2 regions of the Streptomyces sp. NPDC018031 genome follow, and region 2 is predicted to be linked to the other one. Evidence: riboswitches for the same ligand, from Rfam matches in the RefSeq annotation. Region 2 holds a riboswitch; the other holds the start of a gene.
The links. A riboswitch is a leader RNA that binds a small molecule or an ion and turns the genes downstream of it on or off. The one in region 2 is predicted to bind FMN.
Positions count from the first base shown of each region.

Region 1 (10,082 bases), on a different contig from region 2:
AGTCCTTCCGCCACCGCGAGATCTTCGGCCAGGTCGGCTTCGGCACCGGCGGCTGGGACACCGACTTCCCCAACTCCATCCTGGAGATCCTGCGCGTCGTCTACACCGAGGCCGACGACCACCACCGCGGCATCGTCGGCGGCAGCCAGCAGCTCCCGCTGCGGCTGTGGGACCGCGAGCCGGGCAAGATCGTGCACTGGGAGCAGGGCACCTCGCTGGCGAAGCTGCACGGCGGCGACCCGCGTCCGGCCGTCACCCGCCTGCACCGCACCGCCGGGAACCGGATCACCGTCACCGACGCCTCCGGGGACATCCGCACCTACCCGGCGGCGATCTTCACCGCGCAGTCCTGGATGCTGCTGTCGAAGATCGAGTGCGACGACTCGCTCTTCCCCATCGACCACTGGACGGCGATCGAGCGGACCCACTACATGGAGTCCTCCAAGCTGTTCGTCCCGGTCGACCGGCCGTTCTGGCTGGACAAGGACGAGGAGACGGGCCGGGACGTCATGTCGATGACCCTCACCGACCGGATGACGCGCGGGACCTACCTCCTCGACGACGGCCCGGACAAGCCCGCCGTCATCTGCCTGTCCTACACCTGGTGCGACGACAGCCTGAAGTGGCTGCCGCTGTCCGCGAACGAGCGGATGGAGGTCATGCTGAAGTCGCTCGGCGAGATCTACCCGAAGGTCGACATCAGGAAGCACATCATCGGCAACCCGGTCACCGTCTCCTGGGAGAACGAGCCCTACTTCATGGGCGCGTTCAAGGCCAACCTGCCCGGTCACTACCGCTACCAGCGGCGCCTGTTCACGCACTTCATGCAGGACCGGCTGCCGGCCGACAAGCGCGGAATCTTCCTCGCCGGTGACGACATCTCCTGGACCGCGGGCTGGGCCGAGGGCGCCGTGCAGACCGCCCTGAACGCGGTGTGGGGCGTGATGCACCAGCTCGGCGGCTCGACCGACGCCACCAACCCCGGCCCCGGCGACGTCTACGACGCCATCGCCCCGGTGGAACTGCCGGAGGACTGACGGCACCGCCCGCCCGCCGGGCCCCCGACCCGGGCCGCTGCCACGCCGCGAAGGCGCGTGGCAGCGGCCCGCATCCATACCGTCCGCCGGATCCGTACCGTCCACCGCACACCGTCCGCCGGATGCGTACCGTCCGTGGGATCCATAGCGTTCCGCCGTAGCCGTAGCCGTAGCCGTAGCCGTAGCCGTAGCCGTAGCCGTAGCCGTAGCCGTAGCCGTAGCCGTAGCCGTAGCCGCCTCAGCCGCTCCGGCGGGGCCGTTCAGCGGAGCGGGGTCAGCAGGAGGCGGCCGACCATCCCGACGCCCGCGTCGATCCGTTCGGTGAACTCCGCGGCCAGCTCCGGCAGTCCGCGCAGGCCCCACAGGGTCCGGAACGCCGCCCACGCCGCCTCCCGGGCCCGTTCCAGGCTCCAGGTCCCCACCACATGGGTCAGCGGATCGGCGACGTCCAGCAGGTCCGGGCCGGGCATCAGCTCCTCCCGGATCCGCTCCTCCATCCCGGCGAGCAGTTCCCCGACCCGGTCGAAGTCGGCCTCCAGCGCGGCCGGCTCGGCATCCCGGGCCCGGCAGGTGTCCACCAGCGCCAGCGCCAGGTCATGGCCGATGTGCGCGTTGACGCCGGCCAGCGCGAACTGCAGCGGCCGTACCGACGGGTGCCGCCGCAGTTCGAACAGCGGGCGCCAGCAGGCGGGCGCCGACCGGCCCGCCGCCACGGCGTCCAGCGCGTCCAGGTAGCGCGTCGCGAACCGTTCGGCGAGTTCCCCGGCGGCCGCCGGATCCCGGAAGTACCCGCCGTCCAGACGGCGGCCCAGTTCCTCGGTGACCTCGAGGTACACCCGGTTGAAGACCGCCACCCCGTCGCGCGCGGGCAGCGCCGCGCCGATCCCGCGCATCCGCGCCACCACCCGGTCCACGGCCGCCGGCCCGTGGGCCGCGACGGGCGGCCGGATCCGCTCCCCGGTCGAAGTCATGCCGGCCAGCGTCCCAGCGCCGCCCGGCCTTCCGGCGGCCGCGCGCCGCCGCTTCCCCGGAAAGGGCCAACCGGACGGGGCCGGGCTGACGGACGCCACCGCGGGCGGCGGGGGGCACCGGGGGCGGCCCCGCCGCCGGGCGGCGGCGTCCGGAGCGGGCGGCGTCAGGAGCCGGCCGCCTCCTGGTCGTCGTAGGCGCTGGTGCCCGAATCCAGCAGCGGCTCCTGCCGCTTGAGGTGGGCCGGGGCCAGGGCGCGCAGCACGTGGTAGCCGGTGATGACCACGATGGTGCCCAGCGCGATTCCGCCCAGCTCGAAGTTGTCGCTGATCTTCAGGCTCACCCCGCCGACGCCGATGATGACGCCCGCGGCCACCGGCACCAGGTTGAGCGGGTTGCGCAGGTCCACGTCGTTGTGCACCCAGATCTGCGCGCCCAGCAGGCCGATCATGCCGTACAGGATCACCGTGATGCCGCCCAGCACTCCACCGGGGATCGCCGCCACCACGGCGCCGAACTTGGGGCAGAGGCCGAACAGCAGCGCGAAGCAGGCCGCGGCCCAGTAGGCGGCGGTGGAGTAGACCCGGGTGGCGGCCATGACGCCGATGTTCTCCGAGTACGTGGTGTTGGCCGGCCCGCCGACGGAGGTGGACAGCACGGTGGCCACGCCGTCCGCCGCGATCGCGGTGCCCAGCTTGTCGTCCAGCGGGTCGCCGATCATCTCGCCGACCGCCTTCACATGGCCCGCGTTCTCGGCGACCAGGGCGATCACCACGGGCAGCGCGACCAGGATCGCGGACCACTCGAAGCTCGGGGCGTGCAGCGACGGCAGCCCGATCCAGTCGGCCTCGCCCACACCGGACAGGTCCAGCCGCCAGTGGTCCACCGCCTCGGGGCCGCCGTTGACCGAGTGGATCCGGCCGAAGACGCGGTCCAGCACCCAGGAGAGGACGTAGCCGAAGACCAGGCCCAGGAAGATCGCGATCCGGGACCAGAAGCCGCGCAGGCAGACCACGGCGAGCCCGGTGAACAGCATGGTCAGCAGCGCGGTCCACTGGTCGGTGGGCCAGTAGGTGCTGGCGGTGACCGGCGCCAGGTTGAAGCCGATCAGCATCACCACCGCGCCGGTGACCACCGGCGGCATGGTGGCGTGGATGATGCCGGCCCCGAACTTCCGCACCGCCAGACCGGCCAGCAGCAGCACGGCGCCGACCACCAGGATCGCGCCGGTCACGGCGGCGCTGCCGCCGCCCTGGGCGCGGATCACCGCGGCCACCCCCACGAAGGACAGGCTGCAGCCCAGATAGCTGGGCACCCGGCCCCGGGTGGCCAGCAGGAACAGCATGGTGGCCACACCGGACATCATGATGGCGAGGTTCGGGTCGAGGCCCATCAGCACCGGCGCGACGAACGACGCGCCGAACATCGCGACCACGTGCTGCGCGCCCAGCCCCGCCGTCCGCGGCCAGGAGAGCCGCTCATCGGGCCGGACCACGGCTCCCGGGGCGGGGGTGCGCCCGTCGCCGTGCAGGGTCCAGCGCACGCCCAGGCCCATGACTGCTCCACTTCATCCGTTCGGGGGGTGTTCGAGGAAATCGGAGCAATGTTAATGGCCGGTTCCCGTCGTTCACCCCGGCTCCGTGCCGGGCGGAGGCACCGGGTCCGGTGGCCCGGGCGGTCGTCCCCGCTCCGGGCCGGGCGGACGGAGGGGCCGGGGACGCGGACGCCGAGCAGCTCTGGGAACGCGCGCGCCGGGCGGCCGGATCAGTCCGGGACGCGCACGCCGAGCAGCTCCCGGAACGCCCGCCGCCCCTCCTCCGTCACCCGCAGCGCCCGCCGGCTGCCGATGCGTACGCACCAGCCGGTGTCCAGCGCGTGACGGCACAGCGCGGCCCCGGCGGCCCCGGCCAGGTGCGGCTTCCGCTCCGTCCAGTCCAGACAGCTGCGCACCAGCGGCCGGCGCCCGCGGGCGGCCGCCAGATCGATGCCCAGCTCGCCGAACCACCCCATGCCGGCGTCGGTCAGCGCGAACCCGGTCTCCTGCTGGAGCAGGCCGCGGGCGAACAGGGCCGAGGTGATCTCGGTGGCCAGCCGGCCGGCGAGATGGTCGTAGCAGGTGCGGGCCCGGGCCATGGCGCCGCTCGCCCCGGCGGCGCGCAGCGAGCGCGGCGGGGGAGCGGGGGCGGCGTGCGCGGACAGGTCCTCGATCAGCTGCGCGATGTGCGGACCGGCCAGCCGCAGATAGCGGTGGCGGCCCTGCCGCTCCTCGGCCAGCAGGCCGCCGTCGACCAGCCGGCTGAGGTGTTCGCTGGCCGTGGAGGGGGCGATGCCGGCGTGCCGGGCGAGTTCGCCCGCCGTCCAGGCCCGCCCGTCCAGCAGGGCGAGGCAGAACCGGGCGCGGGTGTCGTCGGCCAGCAGTCCCGCCAGCCGGGCGAGCTGCGGTCCACTGTGCTCGGGGTGCGTCATCCGGCCATCATCCGCCCGGGACGTTTCGGGACTCGCCGAAGGGTGCGGACCGGCCGGCCGGGTCCCGCCCGCCGTCATCCGTTTCGTCCCGCCGGTCCGGCTCGGGGCCGCCCCGCACGTCCCGGCCACCGCCGGTCCGCAGCACCCCGGCCCCGCCGATCAGCCCCACGGCCAGCACCGTCACCAGGGCGAAGGAGACCGTCAGCGAAGTCCGGTCGGCGATCGACCCGATGGCGGCCGGGGCGATCAGCCCCGAGGTGTAGGTGATGGTGGCCACGCCCGCGATGGACTGGCTGGGTGACGGGCCTCTGCGGCCGGCGGCGGCGAACGCCAGCGGCACCACCACCGCGATGCCCAGCCCGATCAGCCCGAAGCCGCCGATGGCGAACCCGACGCCCGGCGCCGTGACCACCAGCAGCCCGCCGGCGGTGGCGAGCACGCCGCCCGCGCGGACCGTGCGCACCGGCCCCAGCCGGGCCACCACCGCGTCGCCGACCAGCCGCGCGGCGGCCATGGTGCAGGCGAACGCCGTGGTGCAGGCGGCGGCCAGCCCCGGGGAGGAGTCGAGCACCTCCCGCAGGTACACCGCCGACCAGTCCAGACTCGCGCCCTCGGCGAAGACCGCGCAGAACCCGACCGCGCCGATGGCCAGCGCGGAGCGGGGCGGCAACGCGAAGTGCGGCGGCGGCTCCTCCTCGGCGCCCGCCCCCGGCCCGGCGCCGTCCGCGCCCGGGTCCAGCACCCACCGGCAGGCGACCGCCCCGAGGGCCACCAGGACGACGGCGGTGGCGGACAGGTGCACCCGGGCGTCGGTCCCGGCGTGCGCGGCGACCGTGCCCGCCGCGGAGCCCAGCAGGGCGCCGACGCTCCACATGCCGTGCAGGCCCGACATGATCGGCCGGCCCAGCCGCTGCTCGATGTCCACCCCGAGCGCGTTCATCGCGACGTCCGACATCCCGGCGGTGGCGCCGAACAGCAGCAGCGCCCCGCACAGCCACACCAGGCCGGGGGCGGCCGCCGGCAGCGCCAGCGACGCGCACCACAGGGCCAGCAGCCCGCGCAGCGCGGTGCGGGCACCGAACCGGTGGCTGATCCGGCCGGCCAGCGGCATCGCGACGGAGGCGCCGATCGCCGGGAAGGCGAGGGCCAGCCCCAGCTGGCCGGCGCTGATGTCCAGCCGCTCGGAGATCCAGGGGATGCGGGTGGCGAAGCTGCCGGTGACGGCGCCGTGCACGGCGAAGACCGCGGCGACCGCGATCCGTGCCCGCCGTACCGCCGCCCCCGGTCCGCGCACCGAGCCGTCGCCGTCCGCCATGCCCGTCACCCTCCCCGTCCACCGGGACTCCGCCGTTCGCCCGGGCCCCGGGCGGGGCGCGGCGAGGCGTTCGCGCCGGCGCCCGCGCGAAACTATCAGGAACCTTGCCTGACAGACCCTTCCCCGCAACCGGCTCCGCCACCGTGCGGGACGGCTCGCCGCCGGGACCTCCGTGGTAGTTGGGGTGCCACTGGCTGCGTCACCCTGCGGGAGGGCTTCACCGTCGGGGCCTCTCCGCTGGTCGGGGTGGTGCAGGCTGCGCCGCCGTGCGGGACCGCTCTACGCTGCGACCCCCCCAGTGGCCGGGGTGCCGTCGACTGCGTCACCGTGCGGGACCGCTCTACGCGCGAGCCCCGGTGGTCGGGGTGCCACTGGCTGCGCCGCCCTGCGGGAGGGCTTCACGCCGGGACCTCCGTGGTGGTCGGGGTCGCACCGACTCCGCCACCGTGCGGGACGGCTCTAGGCCGCGACCCCGATGGGCGGGGTGGTGGTGGCTGCGCCGCCGCGTGGGACGGCTCGACAACGGGACCTCCGTGGTGGTCGGGGTGCCGCAGGCTGCGCCACCGGGGGGACGGCGCGGAACCCCCGCACCTTTGTCCCCGCGGCCGGCACTCGCGCACGACACCCGGCCGTGGCCCCGGGCCGGCCGGCCCGGGCGACCGCGCCGGCCGGCCGCACGGGTGAGAGAGGCCACACCAGGGCCGCGCCACCCGTCTCGACCGCCCATGGCACACTGGTGGCGTACCAGTGACGTCAGCGCACTCCGGGGTCGGTGAAAATCCGAACCGGCGGTTACAGTCCGCGACCCGTCCGCCGCCAGCGGCCGGTTGACCAGGTGAAACTCCTGGACCGACGGTTAAAGTCCGGATGGGAGGCAGTGCGCGGCGGGCGAAGCACCGGTGCGCCGCTCCGTCGGCGGCCCGTCCCCGTTCTCGGGATGCGCCGTACCCGAAGGCCGTGGCGTACCCGCGGTGCCGTGTTCCCGCTTCTGTCGTGTCCGACAGCCCCGGAGTCCGTGCCCGAAGAGGCAGGAGGACCCGGTGGCCACCGCAGCCGAAACGCGCGCGATGCGCCGTGCCATCGAGCTGGCCGCCCGCGGCCTCGGCCACACCAGCCCCAACCCGGTCGTCGGCTGCGTCGTCCTCGACGCGCGCGGCGAGGCGGCCGGCGAGGGCTGGCACCGGCGCGCGGGCGGCCCGCACGCCGAGGTGGAGGCGCTCCGCGCGGCCGGCGAACGGGCCCGCGGGGGCACCGCCGTCGTCACCCTCGAACCCTGTGACCACACCGGACGCACCGGCCCCTGCTCGCAGGCGCTGATCGCGGCCGGTGTGACCCGGGTGGTCTACGCCGTCGCCGACCCGACGCCCGTCGCCACCGGCGGCGCCGGCACCCTGCTGGCCGCCGGGGTCGAGGTGGAGGGCGGGGTGCTCGCCGACGAGGCGGCCGCCGGCAACGAGGCGTGGCTGACCTCGGTACTGCGCCACCGCCCCTTCGTGCTCTGGAAGTACGCCGCGACCCTGGACGGGCGCAGCGCCGCGGCCGACGGCACCAGCCGCTGGATCACCTCCCCCGAGTCCCGCGCCGACGTGCACCGGCTGCGCGCCGAGGCCGACGCGGTACTGGTCGGCTCGGGCACCGCGCGCGCCGACGACCCGCAGCTGTCGGCCAGGACCGGTGACCCCGGGGTGGCCCAGCCCCTCCGGGTGGTGCTGGACTCCGGCGGCACCGCGGTGCACCCGGGCGCCCGGGTGCTGGACGACACCGCGCCGACCCTGATCGCGGTCGCCCGGGACACCGACACCAGCCACCTGGCGGGCACCCCGGCGGGGATCCTGCGGCTGCCCCGCGCCGCCGACGGCCGCGGCCTGGACCTGGCCGCCCTCCTGGGCGCGCTCCACGAACGCGGCGTACGGTCCCTGCTGCTGGAGGGCGGCCCCGCGCTCGCCGGCGCCTTCCTGGCCGCCGGCGCCGTCGACAAGGTCGTGGGCTACCTCGCTCCGGTGCTCCTCGGCGACGGCCCCGCCGCGCTCACCGGCGCCGGAATCAGCACCATCACCCAGGCGTTGCGCCTGGACGTGACCGACACCGTCCGGCTCGGCCCGGACCTGCGTGTCACCGCCGTACCCGCCGTACCCGCCGTACCGACCGACTCCGAGGAGAACTGACGTGTTCACGGGCATCGTTGAAGAACTGGGTGAAGTCGTCGCCGTCGAGGAGCTCGCGGACGCTTCCCGCTTCCGGCTCCGCGGCCCCCTCGTCACCCAGGGCGCCGGCCACGGTGACTCCATCGCCGTCAACGGCGTCTGCCTGACCGTCGTGGACACCGCCGACGGCGAGTTCACCGCCGATGTGATGGCCGAGACGCTCAAGCGCTCCAGCCTGGGCGCGCTGGTCCCGGGCTCCCGGGTCAACCTGGAGCGCCCGATGGAGCTGGGCGGGCGGCTCGGCGGCCACCTCGTCCAGGGCCATGTGGACGGCACCGGCGCCATCCTCGACCGGACCCCGGCCGAGCACTGGGAGATCGTCAAGATCTCGCTGCCGCCCGCCCTCGCGCGGTACGTGGTGGAGAAGGGCTCGATCACCGTCGACGGCATCAGCCTGACGGTCGTCGAGGCGACCGACGAGTACTTCACCGTCAGCCTCATCCCGACCACCCTCGCGCTCACCACCCTCGGCACCAAGCAGGCCGGAGACCCGGTCAACCTGGAGGTCGACGTCATCGCCAAGTACGTGGAACGGCTCATGGGCCAGGGCGCGTACGGCACCGAGAAGAAGGATCCGGTCGAGTGAGCGGCGGGCCGCGACGGGGCGCCGGGCACCGGCCCGCGCGCCCCCGCGCCGGAAAGGGCGCTGCCGAGCGCCACTCGCACGTCAACGAAGGAGGCCGGGCATGACCGTCCTGCCGCATGTACGGAACTGGACCGACGACCTGGTCCTCGACCCCGTGGAGCGCGCGATCGCGGAGATCGCCGCCGGCCGGCCCGTGGTGGTCGTGGACGACGAGGACCGGGAGAACGAGGGCGACCTGATCGTCGCCGCCGAGAAGGTGACCCCCGAGATCGTCGCCTTCATGATGAGCGAGTGCCGCGGCCTGGTCTGCGCCACCCTCGAGGGCACCGACCTCGACCGGCTGGAGCTGCCCCAGATGGTGCGGCAGAACACCGAGAGCATGCGCACCGCGTTCACCGTCTCGGTCGACGCCACCGCCGCGCACGGGGTGAGCACCGGCATCTCCGCCGCGGACCGCGCCACCACCCTGCGGCTGCTCGCCGACCCGGCGAGCGTGCCCGGCGACTTCGCCCGGCCCGGCCACATCTTCCCGCTGCGCGCCCGGCCCGGCGGGGTCCTGGTCCGCAACGGGCACACCGAGGCCGGAGTGGACCTCGCCCGGCTCGCCGGGCTGCGCCCGGCGGCCGCGATCGTGGAGATCGCGGGCGAGGACGGGGTCATGCTGCGCCTGCCGGAGCTGGTGGCGTTCGCCCGCAGGCACGGGCTGGCCATCATCTCCATCGAGGACCTGATCGCCTACCGCCGGTCCTCCGAGCCCACCGTGCGCCGCGAGGCCGAGACCCGGCTGCCCACCGCCGCCGGCGAGTTCCGCGCGTACGGCTACCGCTCCACCACCGACGGGGTCGAGCACGTCGCGCTGGTCGCGGGCGACCTCGGGGACGGCGAGGACGTACTGGTCCGGGTCCACTCCGAGTGCCTGACCGGAGACATCTTCGGATCCCTGCGCTGCGACTGCGGACCGCAGTTGAACACCGCACTGGAGCGGATCGCCGCCGAGGGCCGGGGCGTGGTGCTCTACCTCCGTGGCCACGAGGGCCGCGGCATCGGGCTGCTGTCCAAGCTGCGCGCCTACGAGCTGCAGGAACTCGGCCGGGACACCCTCGACGCCAACCTGGAACTCGGCCTGCCCGCGGACGCCCGGGACTACGCGGCGGGCGCCCAGATGCTCGCCGACCTCGGGGTGCGCTCGATGCGGCTGATGACCAACAACCCGGAGAAGACCTCCGCCATGGTCCGGTACGGGCTGCGGGTCACCGGCCGGGAGCCGATGCCGGTCCAGGCCGGTGAGCACAACCTGCGCTACCTGCGGACCAAGCGGGACCGGATGGGGCACGACCTGCCCTGGCTGGACGGCGGACGCGCCGAGCGCGCCGGGCACGGCGAGCACGACGTCCCGGTGTCCGCGGCCCGCCGGCCCTGACGGCCCGGACCGCCGGCCGCACCGGCAAACACCAGCACACCCAGCACCACCGGCAAACACCAGCACATCCAGCACCACCGGCAAC
Region 1 is NZ_JBIRFT010000002.1:783,021-793,102, forward strand. It holds gene ACH4B3_RS09770 (flavin monoamine oxidase family protein) at 1-1,037, shown strand, start outside; gene ACH4B3_RS09775 (DUF5995 family protein) at 1,298-2,008, opposite strand; gene ACH4B3_RS09780 (uracil-xanthine permease family protein) at 2,173-3,561, opposite strand; gene ACH4B3_RS09785 (ArsR/SmtB family transcription factor) at 3,771-4,472, opposite strand; gene ACH4B3_RS09790 (MFS transporter) at 4,480-5,787, opposite strand; FMN riboswitch at 6,542-6,672, shown strand; gene ribD (bifunctional diaminohydroxyphosphoribosylaminopyrimidine deaminase/5-amino-6-(5-phosphoribosylamino)uracil reductase RibD) at 6,828-7,952, shown strand; gene ACH4B3_RS09800 (riboflavin synthase) at 7,954-8,577, shown strand; gene ACH4B3_RS09805 (bifunctional 3,4-dihydroxy-2-butanone-4-phosphate synthase/GTP cyclohydrolase II) at 8,678-9,997, shown strand.
Region 1: it holds a riboswitch for FMN, as region 2 does, so the genes downstream of both, ribD (bifunctional diaminohydroxyphosphoribosylaminopyrimidine deaminase/5-amino-6-(5-phosphoribosylamino)uracil reductase RibD) here and ribB (3,4-dihydroxy-2-butanone-4-phosphate synthase) in region 2, are expected to answer to the same signal.

Region 2 (10,082 bases):
TGTCCAGGCAGACGTTGGTGGCGATGCGGTAGAGCCAGGAGCGCAGCGCCGAGCGGCCCTCGAACCTGTCGAACCCGCGCCAGGCGCGGACCATCGTCTCCTGCACCGCGTCCTCGGCCTCGAAGGCCGATCCGAGCATGCGGTAGCAGTAGCCGGTCAGTTCGACGCGGTGCCGCTCCAGCCGCGCCTCCAGGTCCGCACCGGCCGTGTCGCCCACGTCGGCGCGGGTCGTGCCCGCCGTCGCGGTGAGATCACTCGTCAAGGATCCTCACACCCCTCCCACTCGTTTTCAGCGTAGGACGCACCACTGACATCGCCACCGGGCGCCGGAGCGCGGCGCCCCGCCCCGGGCCCCCGGGCCCCGCAAGCACCGCCGCGGGGCCCAGCCGGCACCCGAGGCACTCCGGGACGACAAGGGCTCGGAGCCGCACCCGAAGTCCGGGCCGGCACCCGGAATCCCGGCCAGGGTCCGAAGTCCGGGCCGACACCCGGAATCCCGCCGGGGTCCGGAGTCCCAGCCGGGGCCCGGAGTCCCAGCCGGGGCCCGGGCCGGCACCGTCCGGAGATTCCTCCGGATCCGGTCCGCGGCGCCGATGAGTTTTCCGCGGCGGCGTCGTCTACCCCTGCAACAGGCCGCCCGCACGGCGGCCCCTGACGGAACGAGGCACCGGATGAGCACCCAGATCTTCGTCAACCTGCCGGTCAAGGACCTCGCCAGGTCCATCGGGTTCTTCGAGAAGCTCGGCTACTCGTTCAACCCGCAGTTCACCGACGACAACGCCGCCTGCCTGGTGATCGACGACAACGTCTTCGCGATGCTGCTGACGGAGCCGTTCTTCGCCACCTTCACCCGTAAGGAGACGGCCGACGCGCACCGGACCGCGGAGGTCATCGTGGCCCTGAGCGCGGAGACCCGGGAGCGGGTCGACGAGCTGGTCGACAGCGCGCTCGCCGCCGGGGCCCGGCAGTCCAAGGAGCCCGACGACCAGGGCTTCATGTACGCCCGCGGTTTCGAGGACCTGGACGGCCACCTCTGGGAGGTCATCTACATGGACATGTCGGCCGTCCAGGGGCAGTGAGGCGACGCGGCATCGCCTCGGCCGGGGAACCCGGCGGAGGCGACCATAGAAGGAAAGAGGAAGAGGAAGAGGGAGGAAGAGGAGGAGGACGGGAGCATGTGCCGAAGCATCAAGACACTCCGGCCCCCCGTGACGCCCGAGGTCGGTGACGACGACATCCGGGCGGCCGCGCTTCAGTACGTCCGCAAGGTGTCCGGGTTCCGGGCGCCGGCCGCCCACAACCGCGAGGTGTTCGACGCGGCGGTGCGGGCCGTGACCGAGGCGACCCGCGATCTGCTCGCCGGGCTGGAGGTGCGCGGCTCGCGCCCGGCGGGGGACGGCGTCCGGCCCCGGGCCACCGACGCCGCGGGGCCCGGGACCGGATGACACCGGCGCCGGCTCCCGGACCCCGGCCCGGGGCGGCGCGGGGGCCGCGGACCGGGGCCGGGGGAGGTTCGGGAATCCGCTCGGGCCGGGACGGGGCGGGGGTCCGCCGCCGGGTCCGGGCCCGGCGGGATCAGATCGAGCGGACCTGGTCCGCCTGGGGGCCGCGGTCTCCCTGGGCCACCTCGAACTCGACGCGCTGGTTCTCGTCCAGGCTGCGGTACCCGGTCGCGGAGATCGCGCTGTAGTGCACGAACACGTCCGGTCCGCCACCGTCGACCGCGATGAAGCCGTATCCCTTCTCGCTGTTGAACCACTTCACGGTGCCCTGCGCCATCTCTTGCTCCTTGGGGGTCGTACCAGGGTGTAACCACCTGTAGGACTACCCTCCCGCCCGCGCCCCGCCCGTCACCGTCACCCGGACGACGGCGTGTCCGCACCACCACGGATCTGCGCGGGCGGCCGGGCGGAGCGAGGATGGGGGCATGCTGCTGGCCGACGTCGCCCGGACCTCCGCCGAGGTCGCGGCCACCTCCGCCCGCTCGGAGAAGGTCGCGGCGCTCGCCCGCCTGTTCACCCGGACCCCGCCCGGCGAGGCACCGGTGGTGATCACCTATCTGGCGGGCAGGCTGCCGCAGCGGCGTACCGGCGTGGGCTGGAGCGCGCTGCGCGACGGCCCGCCGCCCGCCCCGGAGGCCCGGCTGGAGGTGGCCGAGGTGGACGCCGCGCTGGACCGGATCGCGGCCGTGGCCGGCAAGGGCGCGGCGGGCGAGCGCAAACGGCTGCTGCACTCCCTGCTGGCCGCCGCCACCGAGGAGGAGCAGGGCTTCCTGCGCCGGCTGATCGGCGGCGAGCTGCGGCAGGGCGCGCTCGACGCGCTCGCCGTGGAAGGGCTCGCGGCGGCGGTGGGCGCGGCGCCCGAGGAGGTGCGCCGGGCGGTGATGCTCGGCGGATCGCTGGGCGCGGTGGCGCGGGAGCTGCTGGCCCGCGGCACGGAGGCGCTGGCGGACTTCCGGCTGGAGGTCGGGCGGCCGGTGCTCCCGATGCTCGCGCAGTCCGCCCGGGACGTCGACGAGGCGCTCGACCGGCTCGGTCCGTGTGCCGTGGAGGAGAAGCTCGACGGCATCCGGGTGCAGGTGCACCGGGACGGCTCCACGGTACGGATCTTCACCCGGACCCTGGACGAGATCACCGGACGGCTGCCGGACGTGGTGACCGCGGCGCTGGAGCTGGCGGTGGACCGGGCGGTGCTGGACGGCGAGGTGATCGCGCTGGGGCCGGACGGCCGGCCCCGGCCCTTCCAGGAGGTCGCCGGGCGGGTGGGGTCACGGCTGGACGTGCCCGGGGCGCAGGCGACCCTCCCGCTCTCCCCGGTCTTCTTCGACCTGCTCTCGGTGGACGGGCGGGACCTGCTCGGACTGCCGGCCCGGGAGCGCCACGCCGAGCTGGCGCGGATCGCGCCCGCGCCCCGGCGGGTGCGGCGGGTGGTGGCCGCGGACCCGGCCGCCGCGGCGACCCGGCAGGAGGTGCGCGCGTTCGCCGCCGAGGTGCTGGCGCTGGGGCACGAGGGAGTGGTGGTCAAGGCCCTGGACGCGCCGTACGGCGCGGGGCGGCGGGGCGCCTCCTGGCTGAAGGTGAAGCCGGTGCACACCCTGGATTTGGTGGTGCTGGGCGCCGAGTGGGGACACGGCCGGCGCACCGGGAAGCTGTCCAACCTGCACCTGGGCGCCCGGCGGCCGGACGGCACCTTCGTGATGCTCGGCAAGACGTTCAAGGGGCTGACGGACGCGATGCTGGAGTGGCAGACCGGGGCGCTGCGCCGGATCGCGGTGAGCGACGACGGGTGGGTGGTGCGGGTGCGCCCGGAACTCGTGGTGGAGGTGGCGTTCGACGGCCTCCAGCGGTCCAGCCGCTATCCGGCGGGGGTGACGCTGCGCTTCGCCCGGGTGGTGCGCTACCGGGAGGACAAGCCGGCCGCCGAGGCGGACACCGTCGACGCGGTGCTGGCGCTGCGCCGGGAGCCGTGACCGGCCTGCCCACCGGGAGCCCCGGGCCCCGGCGGGCGGCAGCCCGACCCGTTCCGGTGCCCGGCGGCGGGGCCGTCACGGCGGGGCGCCGCCCGGCCCGGTGCCCTTGAGGTTCTCCAGGTCCGAGGGGCGCACCTGGATGGCGAACACCGCGATCAGCACCCCGATCGCGGTCAGCACGGTGGCCGTCACGAACGCCGCGGTGACGCCCGAGGTGAGGGCCTGGTCGGCCCAGGCCTCGGGGAGCTGCCCGGTGCGCTGGAAGGCCAGCCGCTCCCGCGGCGTGGCCTGGGCCAGGAACTCCGGCACCAGGTCCTCGGCCTTGTTGCGGCTGGCCGTGGAGAAGGTCGTCACCAGGATGGACAGCCCCAGTGAACCGCCCACCTGCTGGGTGGTGTTGAGCAGCCCGGACGCGGCCCCCGCCTCGTGCGGCGGCACTCCGGAGACCGCCATCAGGGTGAGGGAGACGAACTGGAGGCCCATGCCGAGGGCGAACAGCAGCATCGGCCCGAGGATGCTGCCGAGGTAGGTGCCGTCGGCGTCGATCAGCGTCAGCCAGGCCATGCCGGCCGCGGCCGCGAGGGCGCCGCCCACCATGAACGGTTTGGGGCCGTACCGGGGCAGCAGCTGGGCGGCGAGCGCCGCGCCCACCACGATCACCACGCTCACCGGCAGGAAGGCCAGTCCGGCCTGGATCGGGGTGTAGTCCAGCACGTTCTGGACGAACAGGGTGAGGAAGAAGAACATCCCGAAGATGGCGGCCGCCAGGCAGAGCATGATCCCGTAGGTGCCCGCCCGGTTCCGGTCGGCGAACATCCGCAGCGGGGTGATGGGCTGGGTGGAGCGGCGCTCCACGGCGACGAACGCGGCGAGCAGGACGACCGCGGCGCCGAAGGCGGTCAGGGTGAGCGCGTCCAGCCAGCCGTCCTGCGCGGCCCGGATGAACCCGTACACCAGGGACGCCATGCCGAGCGTGGAGGTGACCGCGCCGAGCAGGTCGAAGTGGCCGGCGTGCCGCTCGGACTCCCTGATGACCCGTGGCGTGGCGAAGGCGATGAGCAGGCCGATGGGGACGTTGACGAAGAAGATCCACCGCCAGTCGAGCCATTCGACGAGCACGCCGCCGAGGAGCAGCCCGATGGCGCCGCCGCCGGACGACACGGCGGCGAAGACGCCGAAGGCCCGGTTGCGCTCCGGGCCCTCGGTGAACGTCGTGGTGATCAGCGCCAGCGAGGTGGGGGACGCGATGGCCCCGCCGACCCCCTGCAGTGCGCGTGCGGCCAGCAGCTGGCCGGAGCTCTGGGCGAGGCCGCCGAGCAGCGAGGCGAGCGAGAACAGCAGCACCCCGAAGACGAAGACCCGTCTGCGGCCGAGGATGTCGCCGGTCCGGCCGCCGAGCAGGAGGAGTCCGCCGAAGGTGAGGGTGTAGGCGTTGACCACCCAGGACAGGCTGGTCGTGGAGAAGTCCAGCGCGCTCTGGATGTGCGGGAGCGCGATGTTCACGATGGTGATGTCCAGGACCACCATGAGCTGGCAGCTGGCGATCACGGTCAGAGCGACGTTCTTGCGGCCGTGCGTCTCGTGGTCGGCGGTCGACGCGGTGTCCTGTGCCGGGCGGGAACTCGCCATGGTGCTTCCCCCGGGTCGGCGGGAGCGACCCGAGCGGACGTCGTTGTTCCGCTCAGGTCGTCGAGCGGACCTCTGGTGTCCGCTCGAGACTCATTCGACCGTAGACCCGGCTCCCTCCACCGACCAGTCGATCACCGGCCCGGTGGCCGGGGCGGCACCGGACCCGGCCGGCGGCACCGGACCCGGCCGGCCCCTGCGGTCCGCGCCCCGCGGGCCGGCGGCCGCGGGCGGCACCGGCCGAGCGGCGGCGGGGCCCCGCGGCCCCCGGCTCCGGCACTCGGGGTACCGGGCCTCCCGGGCACCGCCCGCATCGGCCTCCGGCGGGTTCAGAGCCGCTGGGCGGCCCGGGCCAGCCGGTACGCCGCCACGTCGCGTACCGAGATCAGCGGGAGCAGCCGCCGCGCGGCCAGTCGGCGCAGGTCGTCGTAGCGGGCCATGCTCCAGTCCGGGTTGACCACCTCGCACATGGTGGTGACGCCGGACAGCCCGGCCAGCCGGGACAGGTCGACCGCCGCCTCGGTGTGCCCGTCGCGCTGGAGCACCCCGCCGGGCATCGCCCGCACCGGGAAGATGTGGCCCGGGCGGCCGAGGTCCTCGGGGGTGGTGGCGGGGTCGGCGAGGGCCCGGATGGTGCGGGCGCGCTCCTGGACCGAGATGCCGGTGGTGCCGCCCGCCCGGAGGTCGACGGAGACCGTGAAGGCGGTCTCGTGCAACCCGGTGTTGTCGTCGACCATCTGCGGCAGCCGGAGTGCGGCGGCCCGCTCGTCGGGAAGGGCCGCGCAGATCACCCCGGAGGTGTGATCGAGCATCTCTTTCAGTGAACGTTCGTCGGTATGTTCGGCGGCGATCATCAAATCGCCTTCGTTCTCCCTCGATTCACCGTCGAAGACGATCACGAAACCGCCGTCGGCGAATACCTCGATCGCCTGCTCCACCGCCATGAGGCGCTCGGTGGCGATGCTCTGCTCCACCACAGTCATGAGTGTGGCCCTTCTCCTTCTCGACCAGCCGGCCCATGCGGGGCGGCCGGCTCCCGTAACGGTCTGCCGGAAGCGGACGGGGAGCGAAGAGAGTGCCGGAAGCGGTGCCGCTCCCCGTCCGCCTGCGCAGTTCCGGGGATGCGAACACAGCCGTCGTGGTGGACAGGGCCCGGTGGGCCGGCGGGCGGACACTGGTTCCCGCCACCGACCGGCACCGTGCGTGCCACTGCACGGACATCGTGCCGCCGCGTACTTCCTACCATCCGGACTTTGACCGTCGGTCCCGGAATTCCACCGGGTCAACCGGCCGATGGCTTCGGCCGGGTCGCGGACTTTCACCGCCGGTTCGGAGTTTCACCGACCCCGGAGCACGCGAATACTCTGCGCAGCATTTTGGCACACCGGCCCGTATTGACGAAGTGTCAAGTGTCACATCAGCAAATGAAATGGGAATCAACTATTCCTCTCAGACAGTTTGTCAACAAGCCTTGCCGGGCGCCGCCCGCGGGGCCGCCGCGCCGGTGACCACCCCGGCCGGGGAGAATCGGCGTCATCGCCGTCGATCCGAGAGGCCGAAGCGTGGAGCCGTCCGTCAGCCAGGGACCTGCCGCGGACCCGCCCGCGCGGACCGCCGCCCACCGCGCCGGGCCGCCGGACGGGCCGCCGGACGGGCCGGCGGCCGGCCCGGGCACCGGACCCGGGCGCCGGCCCCGGGCGGTCCGCCGCGTCCGGCTCCCCCGCTTCGCCACGCCCGGCCGCCCGGGCCGGTTCCTCCGCCTGCCCACCGGACGCCGGCGGATCGCCGCCTGGTGCGCGATGCCGCCGCTCGCCGTGGTCACCCTGGTCGTCGGCTGCCGGGCCGCCGACACCGACGGTGTCACCCCGGTCCCCCAGCTGCTGGCCTTCCTGCCCTGGCTGCTGGTCCCGGCACTGCTCGGCCTGGTGCTGGCGGTCGCCGCGCGCTGGGCGGCCGGCTGCGTCTGGGCGCTGGTCGCCGCCGCGGCCACCGGCTGGTTCACCCAGCCCTACGACGGGCCGGCCGGGCCCGAACCGTACGGCCGCCCGGTGGCCACCCTGCGGGTGCTCACCGCCAACCTGGAGTACGGCGGGGCGACCGACGGGCTGCTCACCGTGGTGCGCCGGGAGAAGCCGGACCTGGTCGCGGTCCAGGAGTGCGACGCCCGCTGCGCGACGGCGCTCGACGCGCCCGCGGTACGCCGCGCCTACCCGTACCGCAACATCGTCACCGGCAGCCCCGCCGAGGGCTCGGCGATCCTCAGCACCCACCCGCTGCGGGACGAGCGGCCGCTGCCCGGCACCCTGTCGATGCCGCGGTCGGTGGCGACGGTCAACGGCCTGCCGGTGCGGGTGCAGGTCGCCCACCCCATGCCGCCGATGCCCGGCGAGGTGGACCTGTGGCGCACCGAGCTGGGCCGGCTGCGCGACTTCGCCGCCGGGCGCGACGACCGGGCCACCCTGATCGCCGGCGACTTCAACGCCACCCAGGACCACGCCGCGTTCCGGGACCTGCTGGACACCGGCCTCCGGGACAGCGCCCGCGCGACCGGCGCCGCCCGCACCCCCACCTGGCCCAGCCTGACCGCGCCGCCGCTGGGCGCCCAGATCGACCACGTCCTGGTCAGCGAGACGCTGCGGCCGCGCGCCACCCGGTTCCTCGATCTGGACCACACCGACCACCGGGCCCTCCTGGTCGACCTGGACCTGTACGCGGCGGCCCGCTGAGCCGGGCGGCGCCCCGGGCCGGCTGCGGACGGGGACGGCGCCGGGCGGGGACGGCGCCGGGTGGGGAGGCGCCGGGTGGCACTGGGCGGCACCGCCCCGAAGCCGCCTCAGAGCACCTTCCAGCGCACCAGCGCGCCCAGCGTGAGCGCACCGGGCAGCAGCGGCAGCCACACGGTGATCAGGCGGTACCCCAGCACCACCGCGGTGGCCGCCGCGGTGGTCGCCCCGACCCCCACCAGCGCCACGACCAGCGCCGCCTCCACCGATCCGATGCCGCCCGGCGTCGGCACCACGGCGGCCACCACACTCGCGGTCAGATAGGCGACCGCCAGGTGCATCACCGGCACCGCCACGCCCAGCGCGAGGGCGACCGCCACCAGGCCGGCGGCCTGCAGCGCCGGGAAGGCCAGCGACCCGCCCCACAGCGCCAGCACCCGGGCCGGCCTGCGGTGCACCGACCGCGCCTCCCGCACCACCGTGCCGAGGAACTCCCGGACCACCTTCCGCAGCGCCCCCACCGCCAGGACCAGGACCAGCAGCGCCGCCCCGGCCACCAGCGCCACCGCGGGGAAGCCCACCCCGTCCGGCAGCAGGGTGTGCAGCGGCAGGGCGTCCGGGAAGGCCACCAGCAGCACCAGGGTCAGCCCGACCCGCCCCACCACCTCGGCCATCAGATACAGCGCCAGGGCGGACGAGGACCGCGCCGGCGGCACCCCGCACACGGTCATGAAGCGCAGGTTGACCGCCCCGGCGCCCAGCCCGGAGGGCAGCAGGTGGTTGGCCGCGCCCGCGGCGAACTGGGTGGCCAGCAGCCGCCCCGCGGGCAGCGGCTGCACCAGCGCGCCCTGCCGGGCGCAGGCCGCCGCGACCCAGGCCAGCGCGGTCGTGGTGACGGCCACCAGCAGCAGCGGGGGATCCGCGGCCGGCAGCTGCTCGGCCCCCTCGGCGACCACCGGCCAGTGCCGGACCACCCAGACCGCCACCGCCACGACCGGGACGAGGCAGAGCAGCGTACGGAGCGGCAGCCGCCGCCTCGGAGCCTTCCGTTCCGTCATCTCCGTCATGGCGAAAAGGTCTCCGGCACGCGCTACGGGGCGGCGACCGGCGCGCGACGCGCGCCGTACGCATCGATGGCCGGACGGCGACGCGGCGCGGGCGGCGCCCGGTGCGGACGGCGAAGGCCCGGCGCGGCGTACCGGGAGGTGCCAGGTCGGGCACGGGTCGGGCGGTGGCCCGGCGCGGACGACGACGGCGCGGCGCGGCGCGTACCGGGCGGCGGCCGATCGGGCGGCGGCCGATCGGGCGGTGTGGCGGGTCGGGCACGGGCCGGGCGCGGCATACCGGGCGGTCGCGGCGTACCGGGCGGTCACGGCCCCGGGTGCGGCGTACCGGGCGGTGGCGTGGCAGGCGGTCGCGGCGCGGGCGGGAAACAGCACCTCAGGTGATCGCGGACCGGGCGGGAACGGCACCTCAGGCAGTCGCGGACCGGGCGGGAACCGCCCCTCGGGCGGTGGCGGACCGGGCGGGAGGGCCCCGGCCGGATCAGCTCTCGCTGGGGTCGTAGGTGTTGGCCAGCTCGAAGGGGTCCGGCTCCAGGCCGGCGGTCGGCCAGTGCTGCTCCCGCCGCCACCGGTCGTTCTCCTCCGACAGCGCGTCCCACAGCATGTTGAGCGGGTGCGACCGGTCGTAGCAGGCGCGCTCCCCGCGCCGGGTGTACGCGCCCAGCAGCACCTCCAGCCGGGGCCCGGTGTCGTTCACCAGGTCGACCGCGCGCAGCCCGCGCCCATGGGAGGCCCGCGGGTCACCGGCCGCCTCGGCGACGCCCTCGGTCACCAGCATGCAGCCCTGGAGCAACCCCGACCGCAGCAGCTCGAAGCCGTAGTTGACGGTGTCGATCTCGGCGGCGATGTGCAGCCGGTTGCGGTAGTCGGCGCCGAACCAGGTGTGCAGCACACCGGCCATCAACCCGCTGGCGGACACCACCAGCGGCAGGGTGCGCAGCTCGCTGCTCTCCACGGTGGGGCCCGGCAGCCGCTCCCGGGGCAGGTTGGTCAGCAGCGACACGCCGCTGCGCCGCCACTCCATGACGTCGAACTCGTCCAGCTCGTTGCCACCGCCGCCCGGCTTGGTCACCACGCTGCCGCACACCAGGTCGACCTCCTTGGCGCGCAGCTTCGCCAGCACGTCCCGGGTGCGGACGTGCCCCACCTTCAGCTCGATGCCGCGCTGCCGGAAGTCCGCGCTCACCCGCTCCCCGGCCC
Region 2 is NZ_JBIRFT010000004.1:231,199-241,280, forward strand. It holds gene ACH4B3_RS13330 (sigma-70 family RNA polymerase sigma factor) at 1-262, opposite strand, end outside; gene ACH4B3_RS13335 (VOC family protein) at 672-1,079, shown strand; gene ACH4B3_RS13340 (DUF2277 domain-containing protein) at 1,176-1,445, shown strand; gene ACH4B3_RS13345 (cold-shock protein) at 1,576-1,779, opposite strand; gene ACH4B3_RS13350 (ATP-dependent DNA ligase) at 1,928-3,469, shown strand; gene ACH4B3_RS13355 (MFS transporter) at 3,545-5,098, opposite strand; gene ribB (3,4-dihydroxy-2-butanone-4-phosphate synthase) at 5,425-6,078, opposite strand; FMN riboswitch at 6,324-6,454, opposite strand; gene ACH4B3_RS13365 (endonuclease/exonuclease/phosphatase family protein) at 6,895-7,821, shown strand; gene ACH4B3_RS13370 (YbhN family protein) at 7,929-8,876, opposite strand; gene ACH4B3_RS13375 (LysR family transcriptional regulator) at 9,364-10,082, opposite strand, start outside.